Regions from separate parts of the Ensifer sp. Root31 genome, predicted to be linked through region 1. Evidence: riboswitches for the same ligand, from Rfam matches in the RefSeq annotation. Region 1 holds a riboswitch; each other region holds the start of a gene.
The links. Region 1 has a riboswitch for cobalamin ahead of ASD00_RS27225 (CbtB-domain containing protein). Riboswitches for the same ligand answer to the same signal wherever they lie in the genome.
Positions count from the first base shown of each region.

Region 1 (2,196 bases):
CTCCTGAGGTTGATTGCAAAACATGAGCATCTCTCACATTTGCAAATGTGATAAATCCTCGTATTTTAGGAGTCAAGTCAAAATGTGAGCATTACTCATGATTCCCGATGCAAGCCCTTCCACAATCCCCGCTGACGACGAGCCGGCGCTGCGCCGCACGCCCAGCCAGAAGCGCAGCCGCGAGCGCGTCGAGCACATCCTTTCCTGCGCCACGGCGATCATCCAGGAGAAGGGCAGCGACGCCATGCGCATGAGCGAAGTCGCTGAAAAGGCTGGAATCTCGATCGGCTCCCTCTACCAGTACTTCCCCGACAAGGCGGCGATCGTGCGCACGCTGGCCGAGCGCTACAATGCGGTCTGCAATGAATGCATCGGGGCCGAGCTTGCCAAGGTGACGTCGATCTCGGAACTGCGTGACGCCTTCTCCATGCTGTTCGACATCTATTACGATATGTTCCTGGCCGAGCCTGTGATGCGCGACATCTGGTCAGCGATGCAGGCCGACAAGGCGCTGCGCGAGATCGACCTTTTGCAAAGCCGTGCCGGCGGCCAGCTTCTGGCCGACGTCTGGGCTCGGTTTGCGCCCGACACGCCGCGCGAAACGATCGACAGCGCCGCCTTTTTGATCATGCATCTCGGCGATTGCACGATGCGGCTTGCGGTCTCCGTCACCAGAGCAGAGGGCGACCAGATCGTCGAAGCCTATAAACGCATGATCCTTCGTGATTTTGTCGCGGATGGACCGGGCGGCGGCGCAAGTCTAATTGACATCTCCGGGGTGCGATCCTAATCATCGTGGATCGATTGGTTCCCGCAACGCGAACGCGTTTCGGGAGTAAACGGGAACGTGACGGATGGACCCATGCTGGGCATTCAAATCACGGCCGACCCCGCGACTGTAGAGCGACGTGAATGCGCCGTTCCGGAGCGATCCGGAAGAAGCCACTGGAGACAAGACCGCGAGAGGGCGGCCCTTGCTCTGGGAAGGCGAGGCAAATCCAGGGTGATCTCACCCGACGTCCTGAGCCAGGAAACCTGCCAGTCGATGCGGGCATAGGGCCCAAACCGGGAAAGATCCCGACGCCATCACGGAGGTTGTCATGGCTACATCTACAGTTTCGAGCATTCCGCTCTCCCTCAGCGATCGTCTGACCGCAGGTATCATCGCGCTCCTCATCGGCGGCTTCCTCGTCTTCGGCGCAGGCCTGGCGAACTCGGCCGTGCTGCACGATACCGCGCACGACACCCGCCACTCCTATGGCTTCCCCTGCCACTAAGCGATGTTCCGGGACGCGACTTGCGTTCCGCATCGACATAGCTGCGGACAAAAACGCTTCCGGCAGACAGCCGGACGCGTTTGCTCGCGTCTGATGCAGATTGAAGATCTGCCGGACGGAGCCGTTCGCATATTTGCCAGTGGGACACGGCGCTGCCTGCCAGATGCATGGCGCGCCGATATCGAGGGATATCGAAAATGATTGTCAGAACGCTTCTGGCCGCGATCGTGGCTGGATTGATTGCCGGTGTCTTCATGACCGGCGCCCAGGAACTGCGCGTCGTACCGCTGATCCTGCACGCGGAAGAATTCGAAGGCGAGGCACCGGCCGCCGGCGAACAACCAGCCGTTCAGCCGGGAACGGCCGATCCGGCCGCAGCAAACCACGACCAGCATTCGTCGCTGAAGGCGGTTTCGCCGATTGGCGCTTTGCTTGACGCCCTGTCGCCGATCACGCCTGCCTACGCCCATGAGGGCGAACACGAGGAAGGCGGCATCATGTTCGGCATGAGCCGCTTTTCCGGCACGCTGATCGCCAATCTGGTGACCGGCTCCGGCTTCGCGCTGCTGCTCGCCGGCGTCAGCCTCGTCATCGGCTACCCGATCACGCTCAGGAACGGCGCGCTCTGGGGCGCCTGCGGCTGGCTTGCCGTGCACATGCTGCCGGCAATCGGTCTGCCGCCGGAACTGCCGGGCTTCCCGGCCGCGGAACTCGGCGACCGCCAGGTCTGGTGGGGTGCAACCGTGCTGTTGTCTGCCGCCGGTCTCTATCTGCTGGTCTTGCGGCAAGAGATCGCCGCCAAGATCATCGGCCTCGTGCTGATCGCGGCACCGCATGTCTATGGCGCGCCGCAACCGTCGGACATCTCCAGCAATGTGCCGGCCGTGCTCGGCGCTGAATTCGCCGTGGCAGCCCTTGC
Region 1 covers NZ_LMCO01000037.1:5,220-7,415, forward strand. Annotated here, with positions in the region: gene ASD00_RS27220 (TetR/AcrR family transcriptional regulator) at 98-790, shown strand; cobalamin riboswitch at 789-1,058, shown strand; gene ASD00_RS27225 (CbtB-domain containing protein) at 1,101-1,277, shown strand; gene ASD00_RS27230 (CbtA family protein) at 1,475-2,196, shown strand, end outside.

Region 2 (2,196 bases), on a different contig from region 1:
ACAATTGTAGCGCCGAATTAATGCCGCGCGCGATCGATTCCATGTTGTCCTCGACCCTCAGCAGAAAGCAGGAGACGAGCTCGCCGCGCTGCTTTTTGCCGGCGTTGAGGAAGGTCGGGGTCGCCGGCTGGAAGCGACCGGAGATGATCTCGTCGACCATGTCGCGCGCCAGCGCCTCGTCGCCGCGCGCCAGCGTCAGCGCCACCATGCAGACCCGGTCCTCGTAGCGCTCGAGGTAGCGCTTCCCGTCGAAGGTCTTCAGCGTGTAGCTGGTGTAATATTTGAAGGCGCCGAGGAAGGTCGGGAAACGGAACTTCTTGTCATAGGCGTGATCGAACAGGTCGCGCACGAAGTTGAACGAATACTGGTCGAGAACCTCCTGCTCGTAGTAGCCCTCGGTGACGAGGTAATCGAGTTTTTCGCGCAGGTTATGGAAGAACACGGTGTTCTGGTTGACGTGCTGCAGGAAGTACTGCTTTGCCGCCAACCGGTCCTTGTCGAGCTGGATCCGGCCGTCCTCGTCATAGAGGTTCAGCATGGCGTTCAGCGCGTGGTAATCGAGCGCCGATTCCGTCGCCTTCAAGGGGCGTTCGAGTGTTGAGACGTCCAAAATCGTTCCATCCCGTTTTTGACATTGGCGACGTCCTCATCGGTTCCCAACAGTTCGAACCGGTAGAGATAGGGCACCTGGCACTTGGCCGAGATCACGTCGCCGGCGATCCCGTAGGTCGCGCCGAAATTGCTGTTGCCCGCGGCAATCACGCCGCGGATGTGGGAGCGGTTGTCCGCATCGTTGAGAAAGCGGATCACCTGTTTGGGCACGGCGCCCCGGCCGTCGTCGCCGCAATAGGTCGGGACGACGAGCACATAGGGTTCGTGCACGTCGAGCGGCGCGTCGGCCGCGCTGACGGGAATGCGTCTGGCGCGCAGGCCGAGCTTGCCGACGAAGCGATGGGTGTTTTCCGAGCGGGTGGAAAAATAGACGATCAGCCCCATCGCGCCGTACCTCGGCTTCAGGACAGTGCGCTGATCTTGTCGGGGCGGAAGCCTGCCCAGTGCTCCGGGCCGGCGATGACGACGGGAACCTGCATGTAGCCAAGGCCCTTGACCGTCTCGAACGCGTCCTGGTCGACCGAAATGTCGATCACCTCGTAATTGACGCCCTGGCGGTCGAGCGCGCGATAGGTTGCGGTGCACTGGACGCAGGCGGGCTTGCTGTAGACGGTGACGTTCATTTCTTCCTCGTTTGGTCGGCTGGATCTGGGCATGAAAAGGCATGCGGATACGCACAAGCGATCCGGCGAAATGCAGGACTGGCAGGATGACCGCTTGCTCGGGTCGAGAAGACCCGGGCGCGGTTGTTCGTCAGATTCGCGGCTTCCCGCGCCTCTTCATTGGCGAATGATAGGAATTCGATGACGCGGACATGACTTCACCCCGAAGTTGAAGACGGCGCTTCCGGGGAGACGTCGAGACGATCAGGCAGGTTTCATCCTGCCCCATGCACACCTCTGACCTCTCCGGACACCCCGCCCGTGGACGTTTATCGATCGAGGCAGGTCTCCTGGCTCACGGGTCGGTGCTTCTGTCCGGACCTTCCCGAAGCATCATGCTTCAGTGGCCGAATGCTGGACAGTTGCTCGCCGTTTACAGTTGCGGGGGCAGCCACGGCTTAGCCAAGCGAAATCGCTACGACGGCACCGTATTCCCATCTTCGCTCCCAATCCTTGCGAATCGGGAGAACCTCGAACACTAGATATAGTATATGTCGGGAAAATTGCGTCAATAGGTTCCATGTCGAAGCTACCTGGGAGGCGGACAATATTTTTTCGGGTGTGGATAGCGGGGAGTAAACGACAAGTGTCGGCGAAGCCTGTGGATGGAGAGCCGTCATTGACAGCTCTGCTGAAATCCTCAAGCCGCGAAGGCGGGAACAGGACGATTGTCCCCGTCGACTGCCACCATGATGAAGGCGCCATGGGCAGTCAGGGTCTGTTTCGCTCCCGTCAAATCCTCTGACCACAATTCGACATCGACCGTCGTCGAGCTCCGTCCGGTGCGCACAATCCTGGCGACAAGCTCGATGATCGAGCCAACGGTGATCCGGTGCTTGAAATCGATGCGCTGGCAGGAGGCGAGCACTGTCGTCTTGCGGCTCGCCCGTGTCGCCGCGCCGAAGGCGGCCTTGGTCATCTG
Region 2 covers NZ_LMCO01000034.1:168,285-170,480, reverse strand. Annotated here, with positions in the region: gene nrdE (class 1b ribonucleoside-diphosphate reductase subunit alpha) at 1-610, opposite strand, end outside; gene nrdI (class Ib ribonucleoside-diphosphate reductase assembly flavoprotein NrdI) at 580-996, opposite strand; gene nrdH (glutaredoxin-like protein NrdH) at 1,014-1,235, opposite strand; cobalamin riboswitch at 1,537-1,763, opposite strand; gene ASD00_RS41930 (hotdog domain-containing protein) at 1,915-2,196, opposite strand, start outside.
Region 2: another riboswitch for cobalamin. It lies ahead of nrdH (glutaredoxin-like protein NrdH); the one in region 1 lies ahead of ASD00_RS27225 (CbtB-domain containing protein).

Region 3 (2,196 bases), on a different contig from region 1:
CACTTTCAATTCTGGGAGGACTTTCATGACCGAGCAATATGGCCGTCTCGACGGCAAGATCGCCATCGTCACCGGCGGGACGCAGGGGCTGGGCGCAACGATCGCCAACCTGTTTGCGGAACGTGGGGCTAAAGGTGTCGTCATCTGTGGACGCAACGTTGCCAAGGGCGAAGCGAAGGCCGAGCAGATCCGCAAGGCAACCGGCGCGCAGGTACTTTATGTCGAGGCAGACCTCGAAAAGGTCGAGGACGCGCGCAAGGTCGTCAGCGCCTGCGACGCCACATTCGGGCGCGTCGATGCGCTGGTCAATGCGGCGGCGATCACCGATCGCGGCACCATCCTGGACACCAGCCCCGAACTGTTCGACCGGATGTTCGCTGTCAATGTGCGCGCACCGTTCTTCCTGATGCAGGAAGCGGTAAAGCTGATGCGGCGGGAGGGCACGCAGGGCACCATCGTCAATATTGGCTCGATGTCGGCGATGGCCGGTCAGCCGTTTATCGCCGCCTATTGCTCGTCGAAGGGGGCGCTGGAGACGCTGACCAAGAACACCTCCTATGCGCTGCTGCGCAACCGCATTCGCGTCAATGGCCTCAATATCGGCTGGATGGCGTCCGAAGGGGAAGACCGCATCCAGCGCGAATTTCATGGGGCGGCAGACGACTGGCTCGAAAAGGCGGCCGCCAGCCAACCCTTCGGTCGGCTTGTCGACCCCAAGGAAGTCGCGCGTGCCTGCGCCTATCTCTCGTCGGATGAGTCCGGCCTGATGACGGGGTCGGTCATCTGCTTCGACCAGTCGGTGTGGGGCGGCTATGACGGCTCGCCGCATCCGGTCGCGCCGCTCTGACATCTGACGCTGTCGCGAGGCCCTGTGGAGTGACCGGCAAGCGACGCCGGACTTGCTTGTCATTCCCTGTGGGCTGTGCCCTTATGACGCCGTCAGGTGCCCGCAACGCGGGAGAATCGGGAATCCGGTGTTATTCCGGAACGTGCCCAACGCTGTGACGGGGACGACTGCCTCTAGGGATTTTGAGCTTGCTCAAGATCTTGCCACTGGATCTTCATGTGATCTGGGAAGGTGAGGCGGCCGGTTGATCCGAAGTCAGAAGACCGGCCTGGCAAGATAGACCGATATCCGCGCGGACGGCGGAAGGTTGTGCATTGTTGGGGATCGAACGATGCTGACTGACGCTAATGGCGGCCTTGCGGCTGCAGAGGCCTTTTCATCCGACGAGCGCGAAGCCGTCTATCGAGCCATCGAAACGCGCCGGGACGTGCGGGATCAGTTCCTGGCCGAACCCTTGCCTGACGATGTGGTGATGCGCCTGCTCAATGCTGCGCACCGGGCGCCATCGGTGGGTTTCATGCAACCGTGGAATTTCGTCGTGGTCCGGCAGGCCGAAACCCGCGAGCGGGTATGGCAGGCCTTTTCCCGCGCCAACGACGAAGCGGCATTGATGTTCGATGGCGACCGCCAAGCGAAATACCGCTCCCTGAAGCTGGAGGGGATCCGCAAGGCACCCTTGAGCATCTGCGTCACCTGCGACCGCACGCGCGGTGGAGCGGTCGTTCTCGGGCGCACCCATAACCCGCAGATGGATCTCTATTCCACCGTCTGTGCCGTGCAGAACCTCTGGCTTGCGGCGCGCGCCGAAGGCGTTGGTGTCGGCTGGGTCAGTATCTTTCATGAAAATGAGATCAAGGCGATCCTCGGCATTCCCGATCATGTCGTGATCGTCGCCTGGCTTTGCCTCGGATATGTCGATCGCCTTTACCAGGAGCCGGAACTTGCGGTTAAGGGCTGGCGCCAGCGGCTGCCGCTGGAGGAGCTGGTGTTCGAGGAAGGCTGGGGAACCTGCCGAAAGGCAGACGCTGCGATCAGTTGCTCTGAACCGGCTGGTAGCCCGGACCCTTCGGATGGCGAAGGTCGATCGACGTTTCCTCCTGGGGAAGGAACGTCGGCCCGATGACCCGCACCTTGCTCTTGGCGGGATCGTAGGGGCGCTCCTCCGCAGCCGCCTTGGCGGTAGGGGCGGCCGCTTCCTTCTTGCCCTCGATGACGATGATCGACGATTCGCTGTTGCCAGTGTTGCCACTGGAAGCCTTGGGCGTCGTCGCGATCTTTGGAATCTGGCAACCGCAAATGCCCGGCTTGCCGACGCCGCGCGTCCGATAGGCAAAGGCGTTTGGCAGTTC
Region 3 covers NZ_LMCO01000023.1:180,859-183,054, reverse strand. Annotated here, with positions in the region: gene ASD00_RS20935 (SDR family oxidoreductase) at 26-847, shown strand; cobalamin riboswitch at 925-1,134, shown strand; gene bluB (5,6-dimethylbenzimidazole synthase) at 1,179-1,970, shown strand; gene ASD00_RS20925 (DUF2865 domain-containing protein) at 1,879-2,196, opposite strand, start outside.
Region 3: another riboswitch for cobalamin. It lies ahead of bluB (5,6-dimethylbenzimidazole synthase); the one in region 1 lies ahead of ASD00_RS27225 (CbtB-domain containing protein).